Regions from separate parts of the Paenibacillus sp. FSL M8-0228 genome, predicted to be linked through region 1. Evidence: riboswitches for the same ligand, from Rfam matches in the RefSeq annotation. Region 1 holds a riboswitch; each other region holds the start of a gene.
The links. A riboswitch is a leader RNA that binds a small molecule or an ion and turns the genes downstream of it on or off. The one in region 1 is predicted to bind cyclic di-AMP.

Region 1 (7,908 bases):
ACGTAAACGGGGTCCAGCGCGTGAATCAGGATACGCCCTGGTGAGCTGGCGAAGTTCGCTCCCGCACGCAGCAACGCCTCAAAATGGGACTGGCACGCCCCCGCTACAATGGTCAGCGAATCCAGATGACGTTCATATTGTCTTGCTACCTGAATTGCCGCCACAAAATTTTGCGAATTTTTATAACTTTTCAAGCTGTACAAATCGTAAGGCTGTGGCTGCTTTAGCACGCCATCATGTCCGGTAATCACTACAATATCCGGACGGATACGGGGAAGCAGCCGGTACAACGTATCCGCCATTGCCGATTCATGAACGTGATGTCCCTCTGCAGGAACACGGAGCTGTTCATATAAACTGAGACATTTTTTCAAATAGCCGGGATCTCCATCCAGATGAAGAACCTTTCCCGGCATTTCAAAATACGTTGACTCGACTGGATCACTCCAGTCCCCAACCAGAGCTGCCTGACTACGAGCAGCTTGCTGCTGGCGTGCCCGTTGCAACAGATTAAGAGACTCACCAGCCTTAATGTGAGCCTGCTGAGTCTTACCGCTAATCTGGTCTGCAGGCACTCTGACCAGATCGTTCACCGGGGAATCGGCCAGCAACCGAAATTCTATTCCCTTAATGATCGCTTTATCCCGCTGGATGTCCTCAACGCGAAACGTGACATCTCCGCCGTACGATTTCCGAACGACCAAGTCTCCTAAACTCATCACACTGTATCACCCCTCGTATATCGTATGGGTGAATGCACAGTTTGGTTCCAGCTTAGGATATACCTGCTTCCACCAGAACAGCACTGAGACGCGCAAATTCCTCAATACTTAGCGTTTCTCCTCGACGGGAGGGTTCAATACCAGCTTGTTGCAACAACGGCTCCAACGTGTCCTTGTTCTCTTTGGTGAAGAATCGGCTTTTTAAGTTATTGGAAATCGTTTTACGACGCTGGGCAAAAGCAGCATGAACCACTTCAAAGAAGTGCTTCTCATCCACCACTTCCACCGGAGGGGCTTCCCGTACACGCAACCGAATGACTGCAGACTCCACATTTGGCTGGGGAATAAATACTGTATTCGGTACAATACAGACTAATTCAGGTTCGCTGTAATATTGTACTGCAATGCTCAGACTACCGTAATCCTTCGTTCCAGGAGACGCAGCCATACGCTCAGCCACTTCTTTTTGGATCATAACGACGATATTCTCCAAAGGGAGCTTGTCCTCCAGTAGCCTCATCAGAATCGGTGTAGTAACGTAATACGGCAGATTAGCCACGACACTTACTTTACTCACGTCTGCAAAATCAGCTGCAAACACCTCTCGCAAATCCAGCTTCAGCACGTCTCCATGACGTACCTTCACATGCTCATAAGGGGCCAACACTTCTTCGAGAATTGGCAGTAGCCGCTGGTCAATCTCGACAGCGGTAACTACCTTGGCCGATTGCGCCAGCTTCTCGGTCAAAGCGCCAATCCCAGGACCAATCTCAAGTGCGCCCTTCGTCTCATCCAATCCGGCAGCATTCACAATCTTATTGAGAATATTTTGATCAATCAGGAAATTTTGTCCCAAACTCTTTTTGAACGAAAAACCGTGCCGTTGAATAATTTCCTTCGTACGCCGCGGTGTTGCTATATCTTGAATCCCTGTCATACGAATATCACAATCCTTCACTTTCAATTTGTGCCAGCGCTCCGGCAAATTCCTCGCGGCTGATCTGAAATACAGAGAGCCGTTTATGTAGCTGCTTTCCGTTACAATAACCAATACCCAGCACATTCCCTAAGGCCATACGGCGTGCAGCAGCATTGGGGTGGGTGATAAGTCCAGCATCAATCAGGTCCGCCCACTCAATCAGCGGATCGGCGCCTTCTACTGTCGTATGAACCCGTGCGAGAGCGTGTCTGATCGCTTCCGGTGAGGCATTCTCTACACCAATATCTCCTTTGCGCGTCGCTTCTGCCTCGGGTATAAAGGCCTGCTTGCAGCCGGGTACCTTGGAAGCGATAATCTTACGGATGCGCTCCCCTGCATGATCGGGATCGGTTAGAATGATGACCCCCCGCCGCTCCTGCGCCAATGCAATTTTACGCAGCGTCATTTTATTAATGGCTGAGCCGCCAGTTTCTATCGTATCCGCTTCAACAGCGCGGCGAATGGCCACCGTATCATCCCGGCCCTCTACCACGATCACTTCCTTGATCATTTGCATTTCCCTCCACTGCTACACAGCAAGCTATATTTATCTTTCCCTGTTTTTGAAAACAAAATAAGAAGAGGATATCCTCTTCTTATCATGGCATAACTATGTTGTTAATACTATCGCATTGCCCTCAACATACACAACCTGTTTTAGTTGATTTCAGGCTTTACCGGTCCGATAACATATACGGTTTTACCGTGCTTACGACCAAATTGGTTGGCTCGGCTCAAACTCTCATAATACACATCGATTTTATGGCCTTTAATCGCGCCACCGGTATCCTCCGCACGGCGGAAGCCCACCCCTTCGATATACACCCACCAGCCGATTGGAATTATACTCGGATCGACAGCGATGGTGCGGCCTTCCGTCACGCGCGAGCCGGATGCAGTACGTGTACCGATACCTGGCTCCTGTGAGGAATACGCCGTCATGGAGACATTTTGTAAGACTTTGCTATATTTAAAATTGACGCCTGCTTTACGGACAGCACTGCCCGAACTAACCGTTGTTGTCTTAACCGCATCATTGGGACCGACGGAAGCAGCAAGAACGACCGGCTTTTTCTTCGTTCCTACCGCAATAACCTTATCCACACGGTTCTGTGCAACTTCCTTGTTAACCAGCTGTTTGGATACCAACTTTCCATCATGATATACCTTTTGAACGTGCTGGACTACCACACCCGATTTGCCGCTTTGAATGACCCGATTATCGCCTTTATAAAGACTCGGATCGGCCGTTTTGATGACCTGATAAGGTACCTGTTTTTTCTGTTCGACCTGCTGTTTCTTCACACGGACGATTTTTATGTCCATGTTAGACGAAACAGAGGCATCTAGCGCAGGATAAACTTTATCCGTTGACGATAATTTATAGCCCGAGGTACGAATGGCACCTTCTACTGTATTTTCTGTTGTGTACAGCTTTTTCGTCTCATTGCCTGAAGATACTTTAACTTGATTGGCACGTTTAATGACTACGCGGTCCCCATCCTGTACTGCTCCATTTAGCGGCATAGAAATTGTATCATGCGGCTGAAGTGAAATGGAATGCTCGCTCAGCAAATCTTGAAGCTTGGATTCCCGGGTTTCTACCGCAGATGCCTTGCCATCAATGACAAAAAAGACTTGTTTTTTAGATTGCGTGTACATCAGAAATGAAATCATAATCGTTAGCGCGATTAGAAAAATAGCAACCAAAGCAGCCTGGCGCACATTCTCTTGCTTCCAACGCAATACGTAAGACATGCTGGATGAGCGTGACTCATGGGTCTCCTCTTTTTGGAAAATGCCCATTTCCTCCGTCCTCCTTACATAGCCCGCCGTCTGGAGTAAGACATAGTTGAGATTTGACGTGACTATAACAGATTTTCTACAAGACAAGCCCAAACTGCGACTGTCCTGCACCATGTACCCGTCTTCGCGGCATGCTGTCCTCCCCTGTTTAACCACAGTATGATGACAGATTTTCTTTTATTCACAACAAAAAAAGCCAAAGAAAGAGACTAGAGAGCTCTTTCGTGGCTTCCGGCATGTGTGAATATGCGGGAAAACTCATGCACGAGATGGCTTCTCTCTTGTTACGCTTACGGGGTTAGCTGTCGGGTTCGGACGTAGAGAGTCGCCCTAGCTTGGGTCAACCGCTCATGGCGGTCGCCTTCACATTCACCCCGAAGACCCAGAAAGAAATCGAAATACGGCTCCTCTACCTGTTCAATCCCATCTGGGAAAAGAATTTAGGTCGAGCCGGCTGGCGGAAGAGACGTTCCCTTCTTGCACATAAGCCGGACGTACTGTAAGCCATATCGGTTCCCCCGTTCCCTGTAAAAGGGACTCAGCGAGACTGGTTCATGAAATGACTTGTTGATGTTTACATTCAAACAACAATTCACTGAAAAGATGATATCCTGTTTCCATGCATGTTGTAAAGCAGGTTTCAAGTACATTTTTCAAAATATTCGGTTAAAATATTGTAATATTCTCGAGTTTCCTGCAACAAATTCATGATTAGCTTCGTCTATCTCTTTATTTTGATCGATTTCTTCGCTTTTTTATTGAATGTCAAATCGTTCCAAGGCATTTTGGGTCGTTATTAACACTAATTCCTCCACTGTAATCCCCTTGATTTGGGCTGCAGCCTCTGCTACCAGTCTCACATGCGCAGACTCATTTCGCTTCCCGCGAAACGGATGCGGCGTTAGGTAGGGCGCGTCCGTTTCAATGAGCAGACGGTCCAGTGGCACCTGTGCCAGCACCTCTTTTGGCTGCTTGGCATTTTTAAACGTAATAGGACCACCGAAGGAAAGGTGAAATCCCATATCCAGCACCATTTGGGCTGTCTCCCAGCTCCCAGAAAAGGAGTGCATGACTCCGCCAATCTCACTCGCTTTTTCCTCACGCAAAATCTTAACAATATCTTCATGGGCATCCCGGTTATGAATAACAATGGGCATTTTGAGCTCACGAGCCAGACCAATTTGATTTCGAAACACCCGATGCTGAACATCCTTCGGTGATGTATCCCAATAATAATCCAGACCGATCTCTCCGATGGCTACGACCTTCTTATGACTGCATAACGATGCAATCCATTCTAGATCGCCCTCCTGCATTGTAATCGCATCCTGTGGGTGCCATCCAACTGCCGCATAAATAAAATCATACGTCTCGGCCAATTTCATGGTGGATGGAATGGTCTCACGATTAAATCCGATATTGATCATCCGCGTTACTCCTGATTCGACAGCACGTGCTATAACTTCTTCACGATCTTCGTCAAATTGTGGCGCATCCAAGTGAGTATGAGTGTCGAATAAATCCAAGGTTTACATCTCCTTTTTTTACTTACATTTCTATATAGTTGTCTATTCTTTGACAAAATAATTCCTTATTTCGGCAGGAAGCCTGTCTTTTACCGCGTTCAATTTATTCTGGGGAAAATACATATGATATTTCCCTCGGTGAATACCACTTATGGAGCGCACAATTTCCGAAACTTCGGATATTTCACTCACCTCGCCCTGACGTCCAAGCAGTAAAATCTGGTTGTCCGTCGAGCCACCCTGCCGAAACACATCATAAGGAAGATCCGTCGGAAAATCAATTTCAAAATCATATTCAGGGTGCAAACCAGCCTCTTCCAAGGCTTTCCGAATACTGTCAATGGTATCTGTATCCATATTTTCAATCTCTACATATTTATACAATCTACGGTCCATAAAGCGGCTGCTCAAATCACTTAAAATTTCGTCCTTTTCTCGTTTCCACTGGCTAAATACGGTCTGAATTAATGACTCATCGAGCATCAGATATTGCTCTACTGTAAGCTCTCCTTTCAACAGATCCGGCAGCGGGTCCAGCAGAAAACCAAACTCATATCCATTTTTAAACAATTCCTTTGCTCGCTTGAAAATTTTACGTAAAAGGATCTCCGAGCTGCGTGTTACAGGATGAAAATAAATTTGCCAATACATCTGATAGCGTGACATTAAATAATCTTCTACTGCATGCATGCCTGATTCCTTCACAACAATTCTCCCATTATGAGGACGCAACAGTCGTAAAATACGATCCAAATCAATCGTGCCGTAGTTGACACCTGTCGAATGAGCATCCCGCAACAAATAATCCATACGATCGGCATCTAGCGGACTGGTCACCAAGTTAACAACAATCGGCTTATCATACGTTTTGGCTATAACCGCAGCCACCTTTTGTGGAAGCTTCTCGTCGACTTGCCGTAGCACGGCGTTGATCTTCGTGTCTCCCAGTACAATGCGGCATGTCCAATCCTCATGGTTCATATGAAAGGCTTCCTCAATTGAATGTGAAAATGGGCCATGCCCCACATCATGCAATAGAGCTGCACACAGAGCAACCAACCTTTCCTCTTTCGGCCAATCTGGGAAATCTCCACGTTCAAATTGAGAAATAATACTTCTCGTAATCTCATATACGCCCAATGAATGTGAAAAACGGCTATGCTCCGCTCCATGAAACGTAAGATACGATGTGCCTAACTGCCGTATGCGGCGTAAACGTTGGAACTCCGGCGTGTTGATCAACCGCCATATCACAGTATCCTGAACATGGATGTAATTATGTACCGGGTCTTTAAATACTTTTTCTTCACTGAGTGGCTGGTGCAAGATATCAGCTCCTTTAATATTCGGAATAATGGATTAAAATACAATAAAATCCTAAAGCATTTCCCTCATTCGACATTCTTTGTCGTAATATGTCGAATTATAGTTTTTCGACATTTCCAAATCGACAAATTGAATAAATCATCAATAAGATAAGGCAATGCACATGAGTAAAGCTCTTTAATCTAAATACTTTTGCATAATCAGACTGTTACTACATTTTTTAGGTTGACTGTTTTGGGAATCGTTGGTATAGTAAATATCAGAAAAGAGAAAATTTTGTCGAATCATGACACTTATATTATTTTAAACGGCGAGAGGAGCCTGATTTATTATGATGAAATCCACTGGTATTGTAAGAAAAGTCGACGAGCTCGGACGTGTTGTTATTCCAATCGAATTGCGCCGTACCCTGGGAATCGGGGAAAAAGACGCGTTGGAAATTTATGTTGATGGCGAACGCATCATGCTTAAAAAATACGAGCCTGCTTGTATCTTCTGCGGTAATGCTGAGAACGTAATTTACTTCAAAGGGAAAATTGTTTGCCAAGATTGCATTTCTGAAATCCCAACACCTGTGACAAACTGAGATTTTTAGTATATAATAGACTTATCAGATATTGTTAATTCTAACCTTTTTCATATACACTCCTTGTTGCCTTCCACGGTTTGAACCCAACCGTTGGAAGGCCCTTTTTTGTTTAGGCAGATATTCATAAGAGTGCGTTGTATACATCTCTCTTGGAGATTGCACGATCTGTGGCTGTACGCTTCATTGCGTCCTTGCGTGTAAGCCCCTCTTGCTCGTAATGTGCGACGTGGGACTCCAAAGATAAGGACTGCCACCATGCCTGACGTTCCTGTTCTTCTTCCTCTTCGTCTTTTCCTTCAACCACTAGACAATATTCACCAATCGGTGGATTTTCCTCTAGTTTAGCAAGGCATTGCTCCACGGTTCCTCGTACCCATTCCTCATGCAGCTTGGTCAGCTCACGCGCAAGCACCACTTTGCGTGAACCTAATGTTTCCTTCAACACCATCAATGTCTTCACAATACGATGAGGCGATTCATAAAAAATAATTGTGCCGTGAGATACCTGAAACGATAGCAACAGCTTCTCCAGGTCCTTTTTCTCCCGTGGTGGAAAACCAGCGAAGGTGAACCTTTCTGTATCCAGTCCTGAGGCAATTAAAGCAGATAGTGCCGCATTCGCTCCTGGGATGGGGATGACGCTAATTCCCGCTTCCAGTGCCAGCTTGACCAGATCCGAACCAGGGTCAGAAATGGCCGGTAGACCTGCATCGCTAACCAGCGCCAAATTTTTCCCTTCTATTATGTAACGTATCAGTTCAGGCCCACTGGCAACCTTATTATGTTCATGATAACTAAAGAGCATATCCGGTGTGATTTCGAAATGAGTGAGCAGTTTACGTGTCTGCCGCGTATCTTCGGCAGCGATAATACTACACGACTTTAAGGTGTTAATTGCCCTAAAGGTCATATCTTCCAGATTCCCAATGGGTGTTGCAACAAGATACAACTTTCCCCGCT
Region 2 (7,908 bases), 3.1 Mb from region 1:
CCGAAACCAATTTTACCTTCCTGTGTACCTTTATCCAGATCAAACTGGGCCCAGTACCGCAACAGCAGACGTACAATAACTTCCAAAACAAGCAGGATGACAAAAGCGATCACAGAATACACAAGCGCTTCGAGCAAATTATTAGCTGTAGCGATAGAGCCTGACAAAATATAGCCTTGTGCAACCAGCTTCATAATCATTCGTACCGTTACGGCCATATTTCCAGCTTTCACTTCGGCAAAATCCTTATACTTCGTGAATAAAGAGTCGACATACATTAATGCGAAGATCAAAATAGCTCCCGCACCAGTCCATACAAGCATTGCTTTCATCGTTTCTAAAAAATGCATTTCATACCATCCTCCACATCTTCTTGACCTTCATATAATGTTTTACGCCTGCGGGCAGGGAAAAGCGAAGGAGAAAACGTTTCTCCTTCGCTTCCTGAGCAATCAAACTTGGCGGCACTGCTTAAATGTTCTTATTTATTTTCGTATTGCTTCAACAAAGCGGCAAGCTCATCGTCCACGGCGCTTTTCTTATCCAGCTCTTTGAACTCCTCATCCAACGATTTTTCCTTAGAAGACATTTCGTTGCTCGCTTCGGCACGTGCTTCTGCTTGCAGCATTTTTTCCTCCATACGCTTCAATCCGGCAGTTGCCGTATCAGAGCTAAAACCGTTCATAGCTTTGTTAATTTCAGTTTGCGCTTTAGCTGCGTTATAACGGGCAACCAGTGTCTCGCGCTTGTTTTTCATTTCTGTCAGCTGTCTGCGCATTTCATCCAGCTTGCCACGCAGGTTATCGGCCGAAGCTTTGTTCTGTTCGTAACCAGCTTTGAACTCGTTCATTTTTTGTTCAGCAGATTTCTTTTCTTCCAGCGCGCGACGGGCCAGATCTACATTTTGTGCTTTTGCAGCGGTATGTGCCTGTTCTTCGCGTTTCTTTACCAAAGCAGCCTGTTCTTCGTATTGCTGTTTGAATCTCTTTTCAATAGCAATTTGAGCGGCTACCGCTTTCTCTGCATCTTCCAGGTCCTCTTGCATATCACGAATGTATTGGTCCGTCATTTTAACTGGATCTTCTGCCTTGTCAATAATGGCGTTAATGTTGGACATCGTAAGATCTCTTAATCGTTTGAAAATAGACATGTGAAGTTCCTCCTAGAGTTGAATGCTTAAATTTTAAGCTCTGTACACATGTTTACGCAAGCTTTGCAAAGAGGGTTTCAAAAATTATCTAAAAGCCGCGCAAGTAAGGCTCTGGGATGTCGGCCTGTACTTTTAGCTCCCGCGATGCATGCAACGCCCAATAGGGATCACGCAGCATGGCGCGGCCTATTGCTACCAGATCAGCTTCTTTTTGCTGAACAACCCGACGGGCGTCTTCATAATCATCCAGTAATCCAACAGCAATTACAGGTACATTCAGCTTTTCACGGACGGTATGAGCTAAATCCACCTGATAGCCAGCACGCGCAGACGGCCCTCCGCCAGAACCAATTGGACCCTCGCCACCAGAAGAGATATGGAAAATGTCCACACCTGCATCACGATATCGTTCCCCTACACCTGTTATGTATTCCACATTATATCCATCTTCGACGTATTCTTTGGCAGATATCCGCATAAGCACAGGCATATCAGCAGGAAGAACCTCTTTAACAGCATGTATGACCTCAACACCGAACAGTGACAGATCCTGGCCATATTCATCTTCTCTCGTATTTGTTAAAGGCGAATGAAATTGATGGATCAGATAGCCGTGAGCGCCATGTATCTCAACCGTATCAAAACCGGCTTCCACCGCGCGGCGCGCGCCTTCTTTGTATGCCTGAACCAGTTCCCTGACTTCTGCTGTCTTTAAGGCGTGCGGCTTTTTAAGGCGTTCGCTAAAAGGAATCGAAGAAGGACCCACAGGTTGCTCAGCATCTTCGGCCTTGCGTCCAGCGTGGCCTAGTTGAATGCCAATTTTGGCACCATACTTGTGAACTTCCTCTACAATCTTACGATATGCAGGAATATGTTCGTCACTCCAAATACCTAAATCACGATCCGTAATACGTCCATCAGGATGAACCGCTGTCATTTCCACAATAATAAGACCAGCACCTCCTACTGCTCGGCTCACATAATGGACATGATGCCAATCCGTCGGATTTCCATCCTCGGCCTCCACACTAAATTGGCACATCGGGGGCATAACAATCCGATTTTTTAAAGAAAGCCCCTTTAATTGATAAGGAGTAAACAAGTCGGTCACTTTTATCCTTCCTTCCTTCAATTCCATGTCTGTATAATTATGAATTGCAACCCCATTATACACCAGCTGTCACGGGATACCGAATCCGTTGTAAGGCTAAAACTTGCGAAAATGCTCTTGTTTTCGGTCATGTTTAAGAGAATATGTACGTTTAGCTCCATCATCTTCATTGATAATCATTTCATCGCGAACTTCTTTCCAGACGTTTATGAGCCTAACTTGGTAACCAGCATATTTTTAATAGGACAGGTACATAATAGTCGAGAGCACCACTAGGTACCACTGCACGAAAAGGGGGGATACATATGCCGTACAGGGGAGTGTTGCCATGCTTGGCACTGTTACTAGCATTTTCAAGTTTACCCGTTCACGCGGATGCGCCTCCCAAGATCGGAACGCCCCATCCCAAGGAAGCAGCTGTTGCTTCTTCTGTACATCTGAGTACAGATCGAGCTACTCCTACATTAGCAATGTTGCGTAAAAAACATGCGGACATTTTTAAAATGTGCGGCCCACACACCCGCCAAATTGCCTTAACCTTTGATGATGTGCCCGATTCTAGGTATACGCCGCAGGTTTTGGACGTATTACACGCCAACGGCATCAAAGCCACCTTTTTCATCGTCGGTCACCGTGCGGAAAAGCATCCGGGGATTATACGTCGTATTATCCGTGAAGGCCATGCTATAGGAAATCATTCCTATACTCATCCGGATTTTAGGAAGGCTACACCAGAACGCTTTCGCAACCAGATTACAAAAACAGAACGTATTTTACAAGCCAGCGCAGGTTTTCGCCCCAAGTTGATTCGTCCACCCTACGGTGAAATTACAGAGCCTCAAATAAAGTGGGCACGTCGTCATGGCTACATGATTGTCAACTGGAATGTAGACTCTCTCGACTGGAAGGGACTAAGTAAAACACAAATTCAGCGAAATGTGATTCCAGCTACAGGGCCTGGCTCTATTATTTTAATGCACGCTGGTGGAGGTCAAAGTTCCAACTTGCAAGGCACTATCCAAGCTTTGCCGGGTCTAATTCACTCTCTAAAAGCTAAGGGCTACAAATTTGTGACAGTCCCCCGGCTACTCCACACATCGGAACGAAAATAACAGTATGTTTATAATTGAGGTCCAAGCTAAAGCAACGTAAAAAGGCTGTCTTACCAGCAGAAGTATTCTGCTCGTCAAGACAGCCTTTTTACGGATAGGACCTGATAAGAGTCCGACCTAGATATATACGGATATAGGCGTTATGTTTACATAATATATATTATGTTTAATTAAACTGTATATACGTACAATGCTATTTATCAATAACGTACAGCTTCACATTTTGAAATCCAAAGTCGTTCACAAATGATTTGTTGCCTGGAATAAAGATATCAATCCGCTTTCCTGTAATGGCGCTGCCCTGATCGCGAGCGACAGCTACAAAAGAATGATCCGGCAAACCTGGATGGGAGTAGCCTGTAACCAGTACTTTCGTGCCCATCGGAATGACGTTAGGATCTACCGCAATTGTACCTAGTTTAAGCGGATTGCCGTAGTAGTCCACTGCGCCCCATTTACCATTCTCATCGGCTGCGGCAGAATACGCTGAAGCCTTAACGTCAACTATTTTGCTATAGTTGAATGTTTTACCCCAAGCTTCAATCGTTGGCGCCTCATTCGCTGCTGCTTTCTCCGTAAGAAGCTGCGGCTTCGATTCCGAAGCTGCCTTTACACTTTTTTCGCCAGGCACCTTAATTTGCAGACCTGCATATATATTGCTGGAGGCAATGTTTGGGTTAGCCTTTGTTAGCTCGTCTACCGATACTCCATAACGCTGAGCAAGCAAAAAGAAGGTATCGCCCTCTTTGGCAGTGTGAAGCGAGGCAGCATCCGCTATTCCAGCTGTCTGTGCCAACCCTGCAATAGCTGCGGCAAGCACCGCAATTTTCATCGTTTTACCAATATGTTTTAAATGTTTCAAAGATATGTACCTCCTCTTTTATGCCTGCGAAGTTAGCTGTCGGATTCGGACTCAGGAGAAGCCCTATGCTCGTGCAATTCACCCCTAGGCATATTCCTCATCGTCTTATGACGTATCGGAATGGCTGCCGTTGTTACGTCCCCCGCACTTCCCATAGTTTGGGCCAGCATTTCAGCGCTTGTCTAACCGCATGCTGTCCCGGTAAGTTTTGGCTTACTGCATAATATCACAATTTTGTAACCTTATCCGCATGAAAATGTTGGGAACCCTGAACATCATACTACACTCGTTACAATTTTGTCATCAAGAAATCTATATTTGTTACGAAAGTATGGGGAAATGGTGACAAAAAAAGAAAAGCCCTCCGTCAACGGAGAGCTCTTTTATGATTAGATCAGTACTTTCTTACAATACTTTGGCAAGAAAATCACGAGTGCGATCATGGCTTGGAGTGCCAAATACCTGGTCTGGTGCACCCTGCTCCACAATTTGACCGTTATCCATAAAGATAATTCGATCGCCTACCTCGCGGGCAAAGCCCATTTCATGCGTTACAATTACCATTGTCATACCGCCTTCGGCGAGCTTCTTCATTACATCCAGAACCTCTCCAACCATTTCAGGGTCCAATGCAGAAGTCGGCTCATCGAACAGCATTACGTGCGGCTGCATGGCCAAAGCACGCGCAATCGCAATACGTTGCTTCTGACCGCCGGATAGCTGGTTCGGATAGGTATTCTTCTTATCCTCGAGCCCCACGGTACGCAGGAGTTCTAATGCAATTTTTTCCGCTTCCTTACCTGACTGTTTTCTAACCTGCGTCGGTGCAAGCGTCAGGTTCTGCAACACTGTTTTGTGTGGGAACAGATTAAAATGCTGGAACACCATCCCCATTTTTTCCCGGGTTACATTAATATTATGACCACGAGCTGTAATCGGCTCGCCCTCAAATAAAATCTCCCCATCCGTCGGCTGTTCTAACAGATTCATACAACGCAAAAACGTACTCTTCCCCGAACCGCTGGGACCGATGATAACGACAACTTCTCCTTTGGCGATATCTATATCAATGCCTTTTAAAATCTCATTCTTGCCGAACGATTTACGCAATTGTTTAACGGTGATCACTGGCTCTCAACTTCCTTTCCCATAAACCAAGCAGCTTAGACAAGCTGAATGTCATTACAAAATAAATAGCGGCTGCGATTACGAACGGACTTAATCCTTCATAGGTGATATTCTTAATGACTTGGGCTTGGTACATAATATCCACCATCCCAATGGTCGAAATAATAGATGATTCTTTAATGATTGTAATAAACTCATTACCAATAGCAGGTAGTATAGATTTAAATGCTTGCGGTAAAATGACGTGACGCATTGCTTTGCTTCGCCCCATCCCGAGCGAACGGGCTGCTTCCATCTGTCCACGGTCTACAGCCTGAATACCCGCACGGAAAATTTCAGCCAAATATGCCGAGCTATTCAGAGACAATGTGATCACACCCGACTGGAGTGGGGTAAAATTGATACCCAGCGTCAAAGCAATTCCGTAGTGAATGATCATGAGCTGTACCAGCATAGGTGTACCGCGCAGGATCTCGACATATGTGGTACCTAACCACTCAATGATACGTATACCACTCATTCGCAGCAAGGATATGATCAGACCAATAATGAATCCAAACAATACTCCGAGTGCAGACAACAACAGAGTGTAGCCAATACCCGTAGCGTAAAGACTACGGTATTTCATAAATATATCTACAATGCTATTCGAAGAAACCTGTCTGTCGGCAGACAGTGCACTCGCTTCTGTAGAAAACTTCTCAATCGCCCCCTCCGCTTTCAGGCGAGCCAACGTTTTATTTACAGAGGCAAGCAATTCAGTATTTCCTTTACGGATACCTACGGCAGTTTCTGCACCTTCATCTTCAGGTACTGCCTTGGCAAGTGTCACGGTACCGTCTAGTGTGTATCCTTTAGCCACGGTATCTTCGATTACAACTGCGTTGATACGCTTGGTCCGAAGCTGGAGTACCAGATCGGATATTTTATCCAATGAGGTAACCGAAGCATTAGGCACTTTTTGTGCAATTTCTTCCTGAATACTCCCTTTCTGTGCACCGAGCTTCTCTCCTTTCAGAGTAGCCATCGTTGAATATTTGTCCTTATCCTCCGGGCGTACCATAATGACTTGTTTGGAGTGATAGTACACATCCGAAAAATCAATGCTCTTTCTGCGCTCATCCGTCGGTGTCATACCGGACAGTACCAAGTCTACACGACCACTTTGCAGAGCAGGCAGCAAGGAATCAAAGCTCATGTCCTCTGGGACCATCTCTGCGTTCAGATCCTTGGCGATTTCCTTGGCAATCTCCACATCGAACCCAACAATGGTTTTCTTACCATTAATGACTCTATAAAACTCATACGGCGGAAAGTCGGCACTCATGCCCACTACAAGTTTTTTCTGTGGTTTTGCTTCCGTTCCGTATGCATTGAGCATGGGAAGACCCGTCAACAGCAAGATAACCGCCGTCAAAACCAGGGCGGTAAAACGATATGCCTTTTTCAATCTTTTTTTCTCTCCTTAAATTCTTTATAATAAATAAGATTGTGTCATTATAAATGAATATGCATGATTATGCAATGAATGTTATAGTACAATTTCAGCATACCTAGCGCAGTACCTACATTACAGCTTATATAAAGGAGTTTTCAGCATGGATTTTAAACAGACCATTCAAAAGACAATTGAGCAGCATGCCCCACGCTTTAAGGACATTTCGTTATATATTGGGGCAAATCCTGAACTTGGAAACGAGGAATTTCTGGCCGCTGCCCGTTTAAAAGAAGAACTCATTTTTCACGGTTTTGAGGTCCAGGCACCCGTTTTGGGCATAGAAACAGCCTTTATTGCAACTTACAAAGCTGAAAAATCCGGACCGATTGTTGCTTTTCTGGCAGAATATGATGCTCTGAAAGGTTTAGGACACGCCTGTGGGCACCATCTGATATGCATGATGAGTACCGGTGCTGCCGTTGGCCTCAAGTCGATCATCGACGAAACTGGTGGAGAAGTACGGGTATACGGCACACCTGCCGAAGAAACTCGTGGTGCTAAGGTCCCTATGGCCTCTGCCGGTTTGTTTGATGATTGCGACATAGCACTTATGACGCATCCTTATGATCGTTACGAAAAATCAGGCAAATCGCTGGCGATTGATGCTGTACAATTCGAATTTTTTGGTCAATCCGCTCACGCGGCTGCCAGCCCGCACGAAGGCATTAACGCGCTGGACGCTGTGATTCAAACGTTCAATGGCATCAATGCGTTCCGTCAACAAGTAAAAAGTACAGTGCGTATCCATGGGATCATTAATCAGGGTGGGCAAGCAGCCAATATTATTCCTGATTACGCCTCAGCCCAATTTTATGTAAGGGCCGCTACACGTCAAGAACTGAACCCGCTGACTCGCCGTGTTATTCAAATTGCTGAAGGAGCTGCTTTACAGGCCGGGTGTCGTTTGGAGACCTCCAATTATGAGACTTCTTATGATGAAATGGTCACGAACCGTGTACTTTCCGATGCGTTTACCGCAAATTTGGTGCAGGCTGGCATTTCGCAAGAAGATATAACGGAAGGCGAAGATCATGGCTCCATGGATAT
Region 3 (7,908 bases), 1.5 Mb from region 1:
CATTCTTATGGAATTACTTTTGCACTCTATAACACGGCATACTCGATTGGCCTAATGATCGGCCCTATTTTGAGCAGTACTCTCACGGATCTAATGAATATTAAGTTCTCTTATTTAATCATAGGCATTATTGTATTTATATACATGTTCGTACTCGCTTCAACCTTAAGGAAAGCCAAAAATTCATATCCCCATAAGAAATAAAACATTTTATTACATATTTTTACACCACAGAGCATTCCAGTCCCTGAAAAAAAGGTATCCCTCAAGCTTATCGCTCAGGAATACCTTTTTTTGATCCATCTATGGCTTGACATGCTCTACTTTCATTTGCGCCTCAAGCGCGAGATTCAGCTTGAGCACGTTGACACGCGGCTCGCCGAACACGCCGGCGCTGCGGCCTTCTGTCTGCTCCTGCACCAGTGCTCTCAGTTGATCCTGCGGGATACCCGTCAAGCCGCTAATGCGCGGAATTTGCACCCATGCCGCCTGTGGCGAGATGTGTGGGTCCAGACCGGAGCCGGAGTTCGTAATCAGGTCCACCGGAACCTGACTAACAGGCACATCCGGGTTATGCTTCTGCCAATCCGCAATAGAGTCCTTGACTCGCTGTATCAAGGCCGGATTCGACGGTGCGTAGTTACTAGAGCCTGAACCAACCCCATTATAATCAACGCTCGATACCCGACCTTGAAAAAACGCCGAATCAGTGAAAGACTGCCCAATCAGTTCGGAGCCGACCACCCGCTCCTCCGCGTCACGAAGCATACTGCCGTTTGCTTGCTGCGGAAACAGAACCTGCGCTATTCCTGTACTGGCTAGCGGATATGCCAAACCGCACAAGAGAATCATCAGCACCGAAGTTCGCAAAGCCACTCCAATAACTGTACTTCCTCGCATCTCTTGTCTCTCCGGTTTTCCTTCCGACACAGTCCCGGTCCCTGTATGTTTGTTATGACCTTGTCCGCCAGATTCAGCTTTTTCGTGTGCAGCAAATCTGCGTCCAGACATCATCCGATAAAAACCACTCATGTCGTTCACCCTTTCTGCGCTAAATCCACAAATGCACCAGCAAATCAATGGCCTTTATACCGACAAACGGTACGACCATACCGCCCAGACCGTAAATCAGCAAATTCCGTCCCAGCAGGCGATCCGAGCTCATCGGCTTATACTTCACGCCCTTCATGGCCAGCGGAATCAAAAGCGGAATAATAACCGCGTTAAAGATCAACGCCGACAAAATAGCGGACAGCGGGGAGCCAAGCCCCATGACGTTCAAAGCGCCCATTTGTGGAATGGCTAGCATGAACATCGCCGGGATGATGGCAAAATATTTGGCAACATCGTTCGCAATGCTGAACGTTGTCAATGCTCCGCGCGTCATAAGCAGCTGCTTGCCGATCGCGACCACCTCAATAATTTTGGACGGATCGGAATCCAAGTCCACCATATTAGCCGCTTCTTTGGCCGCGACTGTGCCGCTATTCATGGCAAGACCTACATCGGCTTGCGCCAACGCAGGTGCATCATTGGTGCCGTCTCCAGTCATGGCAACCAGCTTACCCTGTTCCTGCTCACGTCGGATAACCGCGATTTTGTCCTCCGGCTTGCTCTCAGCTACAAAGTCGTCCACACCCGCTTCTCGAGCAATTGTAGCTGCTGTCAGCGGATTATCTCCGGTACACATGATCGTACGGATACCCATTTCCCGGAGCTGATCAAACCGTTCCTTCATGCCTGGCTTCACTGTATCCTTTAAATAAATAATACCGTATATCTGATCATCTAGCGCGACTGCCAACGGTGTACCTCCTTCAGAGGCTACCTGATTCGCTTTTTCCTCCAGATCGGCTGGAACACTGCCATTTTGCGATACGATCCATTGCCGAACGGAATCCACTGCGCCCTTGCGTACCTTTCGTCCATCGGCCAGATCCAGACCACTCATCCGGGTCTCCGCCTTGAATTCGATAAAGGTTCCACCTGCCGCCAAGGATTCATCCAACGTATGCTCCTGTTTGCGCATCAACTCGAGAACCGAGCGACCCTCTGGCGTCTCATCCTTCATAGAGCTAGTCGCTGCCCACTTCACTAGCTCTGCCTTCTCCACGCCCTCTACAGGCACGAATTCACTCGCCATCCGGTTCCCGAAGGTGATTGTACCTGTTTTATCCAGAATCATCGTGTTGATATCCCCAGAAGCTTCTACCGCCTTGCCTGACATGGCTAGCACATTAAACTGGGTGACCCGGTCCATACCGGCAATCCCGATGGCTGACAACAGTCCTCCAATCGTGGTTGGAATCAGACAGACTAGCAACGAAATCAGCACAGGAACAGGCAAATCAATGTTAAAATGACGGGCAATCGGCGCTAGCGTAACCACCACAATTAGAAAAATAATCGTCAAGCTAATCAGCAAAGTGTTCAGCGCAATCTCATTCGGCGTTTTTTGCCGCTGAGCGCCTTCCACGAGCGAAATCATTTTATCAATAAATGTCTCGCCCGGCTCTGTCGTAATCCGCACCTTAATCCGGTCACTAACCACTCGCGTTCCGCCGGTTACCGAGCAAAAATCACCACCCGATTCCTTGATGACCGGAGCCGATTCTCCCGTAATTGCAGATTCATCCACCGAAGCCAAACCTTCAATGACCTCACCATCGCTTGGAATCATTTCACCCTGGGAGACAATAACTACGTCCCCCTTACGCAACTCGGTTGAGCTAACCACCTGAATGTCATTTCCGACGAGCTTGTTAGCTTGCGTGTCCTGCTTGGATTTTTTTAAAGAGGCAGCTTGTGCCTTACCCCGCCCCTCCGCGAGCGCTTCGGCAAAGTTGGCAAAAAGCAACGTAAACAACAGAATAACAAACACGGCCAGGTTAAAGCCTATTTCCTTGTCAGTTCCAAAATAACCGGGAAACAGTAACATTAGCAGCACGACCAATGTACCGATCTCCACGACGAACATGACAGGATTTTTCATCATCATCATCGGATTTAATTTTATAAAGCTATCCTTGATCGCATGCTTCAAGATGCTTCTGTCCAGCATGTGTTTGCGTTGTTCCTTCATGGTCAAACACCCCGTTCATCCATTCTCATTTTCTTCTTCACATGGTCAAAAATTCAGCAACAGGTCCCAATACGATGACAGGTAAAAAGGTCAACGCACCAATCAGCAGCACGACCCCGATCAGAATGGCTCCAAATAACTTGTTGTCCGTGCGCAGTGTCCCCGTCGTCACCGGAGTCGGCGCTTTGGCATTCAACGAAGCCGCCACAGCCAACAATGCAATCATAGATACATATCGCCCGAAGAACATAACCATCCCCGTTGTTACATTCCAGAATACGTTGTTATCTGAAAGACCTTCAAACCCCGAACCATTATTTGCGGCAGATGACGCATATTCATAGAGCACCTGAGTCAACCCGTGATAGCCAGGGTTAGTGACCGCATCATATCCCCAATGACTCATAAACGCGAGCGCAGTTGGGGCGAGAATGAGAAACGGATGTACCAAAATGGCAATGGCGATCAGCTTCATTTCCTTGCCTTCAATTTTCCTTCCCATAAATTCCGGAGTTCTCCCGACCATCAGTCCGCATATAAACACACCCAGAATCGCATACATCAGCATATTCATCAGCCCGACACCCTTGCCGCCAAAAATGACGTTTAGCATCATTTCTCCCAAAGCAGCCATGCCACCTAGCGGGGTTAGTGTATCATGCATATTATTGACCGAACCTGTCGTTGCCGCTGTTGTGACCGCAGTGAATAAAGCCGATTGTCCAATACCGAAACGAACCTCTTTCCCTTCCATGCTTCCCTGAGAAGCATCCACACCCAGTGTCTGGATTAACGGATTACCTGTCTTCTCAGACACATACGTAATGGATAGAAAAATTAGAAACAATACCATCATGGAGCTAAAAATAATCCAGCCCTGCTTACGATTACGGGCAAACAATCCAAAGGTATACGGCAACGAAGCCGGCATTACCCACATTGCCAAAATTTCCAGCACGTTCGTCCAAGGACTTGGATTTTCAAAAGGATGCGCAGAGTTAGCTCCCGCATAACCGCCCCCGTTCGTCCCCAAATGCTTGATGGACTCCAGAGAAGCAATGGGTCCCATAGAAATTTGCTGTTGTGTTCCGCTCAGCGTCGTAAGATCCGCCGTAGGCTGTAGCGTCTGTGGTATCTTCAATCCCACCAGCACCAGCGTAAGCACAAAGGCCAGTGGCAGGAAAATCCTTATAATAGCTTTAATAAAATCTTGAAAGAAATTGCCCATCCCTTCACCGCGCCGCGTCAATCCTCTCATAAAAGCCGCAGCAACCGAAAAACCGGAAGCAGCCGAAGTGAACATCATCATCGTGACGAACGCCATCTGTGTCAGATACGTAAGCCCGCTTTCTCCGCTATAATGTTGGAGATTCGTATTCGTCATAAAGCTGATTACCGTATTAAAAGCTAGTGATGCTTCCATATTACTGTTTCCAGCCGGATTACCGGGAAGCATTCCCTGTAAACGCAACAGCAAGTAGCTGATTGCCACAAGCACGACGTTCGTAGCAATGAAACTCATAACATACGTAGTCCAACGCATGCTCTCCACTTTCTTCAAGCCTACTACCTTATAAATCAGCTTTTCTGTTCTGCCAAAAATCCGATCCGTTCGATTCGGTTCATTCGAGAATACATGATACATATATGTACCCATTGGCTTTACCAAGAGCAGCAATATAACGATCACAATTCCAATTTGAAGCAGCTCCATCCTCTATTCCTCCTTCAAAATGCTCCTGCGTTTGGAACAACAGACCCGATTAGACCATCTATGAAGTGCACACGTTTGCGAAAACCTGCTACCAATGATGCTTTAATGCTCAGATCTGTTGTTCCCGCCCGCTCTATCCCTACAAGTGACTAGAACTTTTCAGGGTTCAGGAGTGCGTAGATTAAATACATAAACACAATAGCCGTAAGCCCGAGTATAACGATCATCCTCTTCGTCCTCCTTTAGAGGTCTGCGCATCACACCAGCGTACAAACAGCAGTATCACTCCATAACTCACAGCCATGACGAGCAGCATGTATATATCCATCATGTTTATACCCTCCGTATCGATCCTCAGATCGCCATTCTTATTCCATCATAAAATCATAAAACAACTATGTCATAAGTGCTTATCCGTTCAGCAGAAAACCCACCTCTCCGTTCAATGTGTAGATCACATGGTCCGCTCCCAATCCCCGATAAATTCCTTGTGGATTACAGCCGTGTGTAATAACATAGATCGATTCCGATGTTAGTGGTCGACATATTTGCAGGAAACGGCAAGTCAGATTCAAGCTGTTCTCGAACAAATACACACTACCAATTTCTTTTTTTGGAAAATTCCATTTTCCCGCTTGCATGGTATTGATGCGGACAATGTGCTCCACACCCATTTTTTTGAGCTGTCGTTCCTCCTGGGCGCTATTCGTGAGAACTGCAAACGCCAATTTTTTGAAAATAAGCAATTTCACAAAACTTCTGCCCGCTTCATTCGGTGCAGTGACAATAATTAACCGACCTTCCATCAGTAGCTCCTCTCCCGGTATAAAAAGACAACAAAAAGAAGCCGAAGGAAAAAGGCTTTCCTCCGGCTTCTGACATATCCATGATAAAATAAACCATGGCTGCACACGGCGGTTTGTTGCCTCTCCCTGTACGCTTACGAGGTTAGCTGTCGGATTCGGACGTGAGAGTCGCCCTATTTCTGGCACTTGACCGGAAAATTCACCCCATGAGACACACGGCTTCCGAAGCCGTACAGTCTCGATTGGTTCCCCCGCTTTTGCAACTGCAAAATTCAGCGCTATAGACATTTCGTTGTTGCTTCATTCAAGTTAATTTGAAATTACGTCTTGAATCATACACCCGCGCATGGAAGACTGTAAAGCTCAACTGCAGGGTTATAAATCGGGCTTTAGAGCATAGAAGATTAATAATAACGCTTACAATGCAACTATGCTTCTCACATCTCCTTTAATCTCTGTTTTTCATCCCTTTTTGAAAATGACAAGCATGTCAATATTGGCGTAGGGTAAAGCGTTATTGGCCTTTTTTTGTAAAAAGAGAAGAAAATACGCTATATGTACCAGCTAAACACCGATTTAACCCGCTTTTATAAGAAGAAACAACTTAATTCGCTCCATTTGCGGTGCGATTTACTGTTTTGAGCAAAATACGATTTTACAGCGCCTGAAGGCTTTATACAGCTTTTCCAGGCTTGCAACCCTTCTTTAAATTGTCTAAAATTTAATTGCTGAATATTGAATGAGGAGAGATGCTATGACCGTTTATGAATATGATGCGCAAACCCTGCAAGGGAAACAAATTCCGTTATCCACATTTGAAGGGAACGTTCTGCTTATCGTGAACACTGCCAGCAAATGTGGGTTAACCCCCCAATACAAAGCGCTACAAGAGCTATATGACCAGTATCATGAACAGGGGCTCGAAATTTTGGGATTTCCCAGCAACCAGTTTGCCAAACAAGAGCCAGGTTCCAGTGAGGAGATCTCCGAGTTTTGCCAGATCAATTATGGTGTCACCTTTCCGATGTTCGCCAAGACAGATGTCAATGGCGATCAAGCACACCCCTTATTTCGCTACCTGACCCAAACAGCTCCGGGGGTATTAGGGTCCAAAGCGATCAAATGGAATTTTACTAAATTCTTAATTACAAGAGAAGGTAACGTGTTTAAGCGCTATGCACCGCAAACCACTCCAGATAAACTGGCGGGAGATATAGAGAAGCTTTTGCAGCAAAACTGACATTCTTCATTATCACAGTTAATAAACGACCTGTTGCAACCGTGGCTTCCGTGGCTAAAGAATATAACGAAAATGCTTAACAAAAAAAGCACCCTTTCACGTAAACCGTGTCAGGATGCTTTTTTAACTAGGTCTTGCATATAATGCGGTCGAGAGGACTCGAACCTCCACGGGCGTACGCCCACTACCCCCTCAAGATAGCGTGTCTGCCATTCCACCACGACCGCAAATCATAATGTATTGAGGCAACAGATTTATTATACTCTCTCATCAACTATTTGTAAACAAAAATATTATAATTATTTTAACTTACATATATGAGCGATAATAATACCGTCCTGCATAAAGATAACCGCTTGCTGAACTATGCATTAATGTTGCCCCCTTACGGATTATCAGAACCACCTAGCACTTAACTAAGTAATTAATTTGACGAAATAACGTATTTACGATTGTAAAAACACGTATAAAAGTGTATCATAGTTTCAGATGGTTAATTCTAACATGTTTACTGATGATTATTATAACACACCAATTATTCCGTAAGAATCCGTAAGGGGCGATTTCTTTTGAACAACAAAATGCCTGTCACCTCCTTCGGGTGGGCCATCAAACAACGGCTTGTCGAACTTCGACTGGATCAGAAAACATTTTGTGAGACACACAATATTCCGCCTTCACGCTTGTCCAATCTGATTCACGGCACCCGCAAAGCACAAAGGTACAGAAAACAAGTTGCTGCAATTCTGAACATCGACGATAACGATTATAAGGAGGCATCGCCACTCTAAATCCAACAAGCATTCCAGTTACATACAGGTCATTCCATATCACCAAGAAACCAAATAAACCCGTAAAGCGAACCCCTCCAGTTCGTTTACGGGTTTTCAACCCAGACAATCTTTAGCCAAAAAAATCATTCCGGCTTTGTTTTATCCTTCTCACTTTTTTGCTTACGATATTTCGCAAATTCAACATATTCTAAAATAAAATTCTGTTCTTCCGTCTCAAGATCTTCTGCCTGGCAATTCAGTGGCCCCATCACTCCAAAAAAATAAGCAGCCTT
Region 4 (7,908 bases), 110 kb from region 1:
AGAGAACGCAGGATCTGGAACCTCCTCCAGGGAAACCACTTTTCCTTTGATTGGTGCTATCATTTCGAATTCTTCAATACGAGGAGCCGCCTTCTTTTTCAACCATTTAAACATAACGATGCCACCTTATTTAGAGATTACATTCATAAACAGTAAATAGGACTTAACTACATCTTTCAAGGAACCGGTTCCACAAAATGAATAGAAAGAAGAGTGGAAGCGATTTCTATCTGAATTATAGTGAATGCCTTTCCAGGATGTCAAGGAGCTATCAGTTCATAACTACATATCTGTTACAATAATTTTCATGTAACTTGGAGGTGCTCTAACAAATTGCGGATTTAAGTGTTTTATCTCTTAAAAACAGATTTTTTATAGTATACTTTTCCAGCAATTTCTTTGATGATCATGTTTGGCATGTTCATTCAGCATTGCTTACCTACATGAAAAAGAAGTAGACCGCCCCCAACCAAGGTATCGGTCTACTTCTGAACCTTACTGCCGACTGCTCTTTAAGCAGTTGTGTACACTGGAATCGTGTTAACGCTTGGCCTACCCTTCCAGCGCCTGCTTCAATTCCTCAGGCGAAGCGTCCCACCATTCCTCGTTATGCGAAATGAGCAGGCTTTTGAGCGCTGCCTTATCTTCGCTGCCGAGATCCTCCAGCATGAAACGACGCTTGAGCGCGTAATCCATACGGTTGACGTGATCGGCGAGGATTTTCCAGCCGCGTTTGGCCTCGTCGTCAATCAGCATCTCGCAGGCGGTGGCGCCGCCGTACATACGTCCTTCGGCTGTACGGTCCACAGCTACCCATACGAGCCATACCTGGCGTCCGTTCGGTACGTCCTCTTTATTCGTAGAGAACTTGATACCACGTTCTACTTTACTTTTGGCATGCATGGCACCGATATCAATTTTCGCCTCTCCTCGGTCAATGATGACCGGTGACATGCTGTTCAGGTCAATTGAGCCTGCGCCGAAACCCTTATGTTTACTCTTGCCACTGACAATGTTCAGTGCAATCTGTTTTTTGCCGTCCGGCTGATTTTCACTCATGCGTCACTAGACCTCCATTTTCCGTCTTCACACTCATTCTACACTATAAATATTTTAACTAATAATCTCCTGAAAGCAAACATATACATGCTGTAGATGCTTGTCAACGGGAGGTATCCATTGTATGACCCCAGCACGCACTAAAATCGTTTTATTGTCTACACTAGCCCTCGGTCTCCTCGCAGGGACGTTATGGTTTGCCTGGCAGCCCCAATCGCAATCCGACCCGCAGTCCATAGGCCAACCACTATACGGCTCCCTGTCTGAGTCTGCGCTTGCCCCAAATGTGGGCAAGCCTCTAGGGGCAAACATCCTGCCTGACCTGCCCAAGAACCCTCCACAACCCGCTACAGAAATCCTCAGCAAACGGGTGGTAGAGTACCACATTGATGTATCTCTGGAAAAGGGACAGGTTTTGCGAGGCACTGAGACACTGACCTGGAAACATCCGGGCAAGAAAACCGTGAATGATCTGTATCTTCATCTATACCCGAACGCCTTCTCTTCCATGGAAACCACCTTTATGAAGGAATCCGGTGGAAAGCTGCGCGGAGACACCATGCCCAAAGACGGCTTTGGCTCTATGACGCTGACTGAACTAAAAACAGAAGACGGTTTATCCCTCATGCATCGCATCCAATATGTGCAGCCAGATGACGGTAACGCAGGCGACCGTTCGCTCATGAAGGTGCGTCTACCCAAGCCAGTACGAGGTGGCGAAGAAATCACATTATATATGAAGTTTGAGGTAAAACTGCCTGCCATCTTTGCTCGTATGGGTGGGACAGATGATTTTGTAATGGCAGGACAGTGGTTCCCGAAGCTCAGTGTCTACGAGACTGCAGGGCAGCGTGGACGCGCCGAGGAGGGCTGGAACCTCCACCAGTATCATGGTAACTCCGAGTTTTATGCCGATTTTGGAATTTACAGCGTACGGATTCGGGTGCCTGAAACTCATATCGTAGCAGCGACCGGATTTCCCACCCGTGGTGCCGTCCGACAGAACGGACAAAAAATATATCAATTTTATGCCGATGATGTACACGATTTTGCCTGGTCCGCTTCACCCAACTTTGTAGCCGTAGAAGAACCCTTTTCTTCTGCTGAAGTCCCTGGTGTCAAAATCAAGCTCTACCTTGACCCATCGCACAAGGAGCTCAAAGGACGCTATATGAGCGCAGCGAAGGCCGCTCTTTTGTACTACAGCAAATGGTACGGGCCTTATCCATATTCCACCCTGTCCATCGTGGTTCCACCTAAATCAGGCAATGGAGCTGGCGGCATGGAGTATCCGACACTCATCACGGCCGCTGCTGCGGGTAATCTCAATCCTGGCTATAGTCTGGAACGGACATTAGTTCATGAGATTGGACATCAATATTTCTATGGAATGGTAGCCAATAATGAATTTGAGGAGCCGTGGCTGGATGAAGGCTTCACCTCCTATGCAGAGGAGCGACTTATGGAGCAAGAATATGGGCTTACCCCCAACTTGCCATTACAATCGGGACAGGTATCCTCCCCACAGCCGCTAAACCGTGAGTCATGGAAGTACGGCTCGGCTGCTGAGTACGCGCAAAATGCCTACTCTCGAGGCAAGCTGGTACTACGGGGCATTGAACGTCAGGTGGGTATGAAAAAAATGGATCGCATTATGCGGACCTACGTCCAGACGTACCGATTTAAGCATCCGTCCTCACAGGATTTTCAACGTATCGTGGAGAGAGTCACCGGACGCTCATGGAGCCACTATTTTGAACAGTATGTATATGACGGCCAGATGGCGGACTTTTCAGTGGATCACATCACAAACCACAAGCTGGAGAATGGATATGAAGCAGTCGTGACGGTCAGCAAAAAAGGGGCGGATTATCCCAAGATCCCTGTCCAATTTACCTTCAAGGATGGAACCACGAAATTCAAGGCTTGGGACGGTGCGGGCAAAAGCACAACTTTTCGGATCAAAAGTACTTCTCCCGTTTCCTATGTAACCCTTGATCCCCTATATACCATTGCACTGGAGAACAAGCATATTAACAATACCCTAAAAGCCGAATTGGACGAAAAGCAACAAACCCGTTGGAGTATAAGTGTAACCAAGCTGTTGGAGACACTGCTTGGAAGTCTGTCATGGTGAGGTGTCTATAGATGCGGACTGTTATAAAAGAGGGCTGGGCGCTGGTGCGCATACGATTCTATATCGTTATCATTTTATTTCTGTATCGACTACTGTGGGGGGTGTTTCTCTATCGACTGGTGCAGTCTGCCGTTATCCCGCTATTGCTCCGTTATCCTGATCAGGGTCAAAACGAGCTGGGACAGACCTTGTTTTGGATGGAGAGCCAGATTGCTCTGATGGACAGCCGGGAAGTACATGTGTATTTGTGGATACTACTAGGGGCGACTGTACTACGCATACTAATCACTCCCTTCATTAGAGCCGGAATATATCAAAGCCTGCATACCGATGCGACTGAGCCGCAAAGCCTGTCCTTTTTCAAAGGTATGAAACGCCATGGCATGTCGTCGCTGTTGTATTACATCATCGAGTTGGGACTGCTGCTGATTCCCGCCTTTTGGGTAGTACCGAGACTCTACCCTATTGTAGCAGGTACGCTTCAATCTCCCTCTTACCTGCTGCACTTGTTGCCCTATGCCATGGGATGGATGGCATACGGATGGTTCATTCGGCAGTGCATCCTGTATATGCAACTAGGCACTGTCGGTGGTCACGCCATACTATCGTCCCTGCTCGCCTTCTTTCGCCAGCTTCTCCCAGCTGTCGGTATATCCCTTTTGCTCGGTGCTTGTGTGCTGCTGGTCTTCGGTCTATTTGGCACCGTGGCGATGATTTGGACTGGCATGCTCGCGCTCATTCTCCAACAATCGTATCATTTTGTTACTAGTCTGGTCAGGCTGTGGCATATCAGTTCGCAGTACAGACTATGGCATACCGATATCTCCAGTAGAAGCTAAGCCCTTCCTTTATGTTAATCACTTCATTTCCGTCTGTCGAAAAAACTTTATGCATAACCGCGCAAACGGCACATAACTGAATACTGTTAACAAGATCTGTTCCTGGGACATTAGGAGCAGATTTTTTTTGTAACTTTTTGCAATGAAACATTTGCCAAAGCCAGCCGACTTTGTTACAATAATCGCAGTGAACTGATAGTAACAACTTTGTAATCTTTATTGTAACCTTTATCTCAAAAATATCGTTATTGTGAATACTGCTCTCCAAGGTGCACATCTTAAGTAAAGCCTAATTCCTGGCACCTAGGAAGCGGGGGAACCAGTTTGGGTGAATTGATCTCGCAACAGAGTGGTCATAGGGGAACCTTCTACCGAATCCTTAAGCTAACCTCGCAGGCATTGGAAGGGGTATATTTTTTTTGAAGAAGAAGCTAACGATCGCAGCTATGAGTCTTGCCATTGCCTTTACATCTTTTACATTCGGTGGCGGCAGTGCATTTGCAGACTCCAAGATGGACCAGGTCATCCAAGATGCCAAAGGAACGAACTACAGAAGCGGAGGCACTACACTCGAGGGATTCGATTGCTCCGGCTTCACAATGTATGTATTCAACAAACTGGGAATTAAACTTCCGCATCAATCTGGATCACAATTCAAAATGGGATCTTCTGTATCCCGCGATGAAATGAGGCCTGGGGACCTGGTGTTCTTCAACACCACAGGAAGAGGCATTTCCCATGTAGGTATCTTCGTAGGTGAAGGGAAATTTGCCCACTCCTCGACTTCACGTGGTGTAGTAGTTAGCTCACTGAACGAAAATTATTACGCTAACCGCTATGTCGGTGCAAAAAGAATTATGAGCACAGACGCTTACCATTCTGTAGCTTCAGATATTCCTGATGACGACAACGTAGAATAACTAACGCACAGCAAGCTAACTCTAGCCGCAATTTGATTCTGCCGGAATCGAATTGCGGCTTTTTATGTCCACAACATCAGCAATGATTATCTTTACTGACGAACTGACACCTCAAAAGGTTTCAATTTTAGCGAACATCGTCGGTTTTACCGTCACCGCTGGGGGAGCATATGAGCAGTAATTCCTTCTTATTGAATGTATACCCGTCTTGGGTATAAAATAAACACGCTTGCCATTCCCCTGCAACTTGTCTACAATCTGTTGTTAATGATTGAAGCACCTGTAAAAGGAGGATGGAACACATGCCGGCCTCAATATCCAACTATCGGATCGTACCCATGGACGAGCATCAAGCGGCTGCAATCTGTGAGTGGCGCTATGATCCACCTTATAACATATACGGTTGGCTCCCCTGGGAACAAATGAAGGCGCTTGAGGTCGAATTTGGAAGTCCCACGCTTCGCCAAGAGCAATATGTTGCCGTACTGGATGAAGAGAACAAGCTGATGGGATTTGCTCAATATTTTCCTATGATCGGTGTGACCCGGCTAGGTCTTGGCATGCATCCTGAAAGATGCGGACATGGCAAAGGCTCTGATTTTGTCCGTGCCATTGCAGAGGAAGCCCAACGACGCAACCCGAAGAATGAAATTGATCTAGAGGTGCTTACTTGGAATGGGCGCGCTATCCGGGCCTACAAGGCGGCTGGATTTGAGCTTACAGATACCTATGAACGCCAGACCCCCGACGGCAAGAAACCATTTTATTGTATGGTATATCGTCCCGAGCACCCAACCCAGATTCTATGATAAAAGCGCCTTCGGCATACAACCACGATGTTGTATAGCGAAGGCGCTTTTATCATCATACGACAGATCATTACAAGCTCAATGACTGCTACGCATTTTTTCAAAAGCTTCATTATATTGTTGGGCTTCCTTAATATCCACGGCCATAATACCGCCATCGTCCCAAGAGGTCAAACGCAGAGTCACGGTCTTGTAATCAATCGTAATAAATGGATGATGATTGAATGCTTCAGATATAGCGGCAACTTCATCCACGAATGCAATCCCTTTCATAAAACTGGAAAAATTATATTTCCGAACGATCCAACGTCCTTCCTCCAGCTCCCAGCCCTCCAGTTTCTCCAGATGTGCTTCAATCTCTTCTTGTGTAAAAGGCATGTTACGAACTCCTCCCCGTTTATACGGAAGCCTTTCGACCGCTTAAATACGGCCAAAACTACGATATATTGGTGTACATATTACCACGGCCCCGTTGATAAATCCATAAGACGGACCTCAAATCAAAGGGACTGACGTCAGCTCCTCGTCCCCAATCAGTACATAGATACGATGCTGCTCCGGCTCATAGATCACAACGCCACTCCCTACAGTGATTGTGGGCTCTGTACCCAGTGCATAAAATAAGTCTTCTGCCAAAGCTTCATTGACTTCCTGACGTCCCGCCGGGTCCAGCCTGTCCCAATCTTCTGCTTCCATCTCAAAAAATTCATAGCTATCTGGGATGCGCCCCACAGCCTCTGTCAAATCGTTCAAAATTTGTTCATACTCACGTCCATGCTTTACTCCCATGCCATTTCCTCCAATGGTTCCGCCATTCAATACATAATCACCTTATTATACCGGAAATTCGCACTTAACAAAAAAGAGAGTTTTGTCGATAAATACTATAATCCGTCTTGTAATGACGCGCTTGGGGCAAGGACGACCCCGGCGGCATGAAAGGATTCAAAATCTATTCTCATGGATGAGGTGTATCATGCAAATTTCAACCATTATTGGACTTGTGCTCGGGATTTTGTCACTGGTCGTCGGGATGATCTTAAAAGGCGCTCCGGTCGTCAATCTGGTCAATAATCCCGCTGCTTACATGATTATTTTCGTCGGAACGGCAGCGAGTATATTTATGGCCTTCCCGATGGCAGAAATCAAACGGATTCCGAAGCTGTTCAAGGTTATTTTCACCGAACAAAAACTGTTAGACCGCAAAGAGCTCATCGGTACGTTTACCGAGTGGGCATCCATTACCCGTCGTGAAGGTCTGCTCGCCTTGGAATCCAAGGTAGAGGAAATCGACGATCCCTTTATGCGTGGCGGCATGCGAATGATTATTGACGGCAATGATCAGGAATTCGTACGGGACGTTCTAATGGAGGATATCAATGCCACCGAGGATCGACATCGCTCTGGCGCGCTGATCTTCTCCCAAGCCGGTATGTACGCTCCAACGCTCGGGGTACTCGGTGCGGTTGTAGGTCTGATCGCCGCTCTGGCCGACCTTAGTGACATGGAAAAGCTCTCTCATGCCATTGCAGCAGCCTTCATTGCGACGTTGCTCGGTATTTTTACAGGTTATGTCCTGTGGCATCCGATGTCCAACAAGCTGAAACGGTTATCCAAAAAAGAAGTCGAGCTTAAATTAATGATGGTCGAAGGTCTGCTTTCCATTCAATCGGGGATATCGACGATCGCCATCAGTCAGAAACTGACGATCTTCCTGACTCCGACCGAACGGGCTACGATGACCCAGAAGGATGGCGATTCCAGTGAGTAAAAAGAGACATGAACCGCATGAAGAGCATGCTGACGAAAGCTGGCTGTTGCCATATTCCGACTTAATGACCCTTCTGTTGGCTCTTTTCATTGTCTTATTCGGTATGAGCTCGCTCGACGCCAAAAAATTTGAAACTATGGCTCAATCCCTGAGTGCAGCTTTTAATGGCGGCACTGGCGTGCTGGATCACTCAGCCGCGAATCCGTCGTCACAATCCATGGATATGGGCAAAAATAAAGAACAAGTGTCACAACCCGTAAAATCGAAAGCTACTTCTACCTCTGAACTGCAAAAACAGCTGGCCCAACGGGAAGAAGAAGATTTAAAAAAGCTTAAAAAACAGATGGATCAATACATTCAAAATAACGGCCTG

Region 2: another riboswitch for cyclic di-AMP. It lies ahead of MKY98_RS13835 (3D domain-containing protein); the one in region 1 lies ahead of MKY98_RS00140 (3D domain-containing protein).
Region 3: another riboswitch for cyclic di-AMP. It lies ahead of MKY98_RS06805 (hypothetical protein); the one in region 1 lies ahead of MKY98_RS00140 (3D domain-containing protein).
Region 4: another riboswitch for cyclic di-AMP. It lies ahead of MKY98_RS00540 (C40 family peptidase); the one in region 1 lies ahead of MKY98_RS00140 (3D domain-containing protein).

The regions. Positions count from the first base shown of each region.
Region 1 is NZ_JBBOXA010000001.1:26,015-33,922, reverse strand. Features, by position in the region: gene yabG (sporulation peptidase YabG) at 1-719, opposite strand, end outside; gene rsmA (16S rRNA (adenine(1518)-N(6)/adenine(1519)-N(6))-dimethyltransferase RsmA) at 775-1,659, opposite strand; gene rnmV (ribonuclease M5) at 1,667-2,212, opposite strand; gene MKY98_RS00140 (3D domain-containing protein) at 2,359-3,507, opposite strand; cyclic di-AMP (ydaO/yuaA leader) riboswitch at 3,779-4,061, opposite strand; gene MKY98_RS00135 (TatD family hydrolase) at 4,263-5,033, opposite strand; gene MKY98_RS00130 (HD domain-containing protein) at 5,076-6,359, opposite strand; gene MKY98_RS00125 (AbrB/MazE/SpoVT family DNA-binding domain-containing protein) at 6,691-6,945, shown strand; gene rsmI (16S rRNA (cytidine(1402)-2'-O)-methyltransferase) at 7,070-7,908, opposite strand, start outside.
Region 2 is NZ_JBBOXA010000001.1:3,137,445-3,145,352, forward strand. Features, by position in the region: gene MKY98_RS13815 (DUF350 domain-containing protein) at 1-350, opposite strand, end outside; gene MKY98_RS13820 (PspA/IM30 family protein) at 482-1,150, opposite strand; gene MKY98_RS13825 (NADH:flavin oxidoreductase/NADH oxidase) at 1,239-2,261, opposite strand; gene MKY98_RS13830 (polysaccharide deacetylase family protein) at 2,567-3,373, shown strand; gene MKY98_RS13835 (3D domain-containing protein) at 3,567-4,235, opposite strand; cyclic di-AMP (ydaO/yuaA leader) riboswitch at 4,242-4,410, opposite strand; gene MKY98_RS13840 (amino acid ABC transporter ATP-binding protein) at 4,641-5,363, opposite strand; gene MKY98_RS13845 (ABC transporter substrate-binding protein/permease) at 5,350-6,813, opposite strand; gene MKY98_RS13850 (M20 family metallopeptidase) at 6,962-7,908, shown strand, end outside.
Region 3 is NZ_JBBOXA010000001.1:1,484,610-1,492,517, reverse strand. Features, by position in the region: gene MKY98_RS06825 (MFS transporter) at 1-204, shown strand, start outside; gene kdpC (potassium-transporting ATPase subunit KdpC) at 304-1,032, opposite strand; gene kdpB (potassium-transporting ATPase subunit KdpB) at 1,052-3,082, opposite strand; gene kdpA (potassium-transporting ATPase subunit KdpA) at 3,120-4,796, opposite strand; gene MKY98_RS27040 (potassium-transporting ATPase subunit F) at 4,946-5,023, opposite strand; gene MKY98_RS06805 (hypothetical protein) at 5,207-5,602, opposite strand; cyclic di-AMP (ydaO/yuaA leader) riboswitch at 5,718-5,890, opposite strand; gene MKY98_RS06800 (glutathione peroxidase) at 6,357-6,842, shown strand; tRNA gene MKY98_RS06795 (tRNA-Leu) at 6,987-7,069, opposite strand; gene MKY98_RS06790 (hypothetical protein) at 7,412-7,633, shown strand; gene MKY98_RS06785 (helix-turn-helix domain-containing protein) at 7,759-7,908, opposite strand, start outside.
Region 4 is NZ_JBBOXA010000001.1:132,438-140,345, reverse strand. Features, by position in the region: gene MKY98_RS00560 (PTS sugar transporter subunit IIA) at 1-114, opposite strand, end outside; gene MKY98_RS00555 (YwhD family protein) at 553-1,059, opposite strand; gene MKY98_RS00550 (M1 family metallopeptidase) at 1,184-3,196, shown strand; gene MKY98_RS00545 (hypothetical protein) at 3,208-4,035, shown strand; cyclic di-AMP (ydaO/yuaA leader) riboswitch at 4,312-4,449, shown strand; gene MKY98_RS00540 (C40 family peptidase) at 4,455-4,955, shown strand; gene MKY98_RS00535 (GNAT family N-acetyltransferase) at 5,258-5,764, shown strand; gene MKY98_RS00530 (4a-hydroxytetrahydrobiopterin dehydratase) at 5,843-6,142, opposite strand; gene MKY98_RS00525 (hypothetical protein) at 6,260-6,553, opposite strand; gene motA (flagellar motor stator protein MotA) at 6,741-7,535, shown strand; gene MKY98_RS00515 (flagellar motor protein MotB) at 7,528-7,908, shown strand, end outside.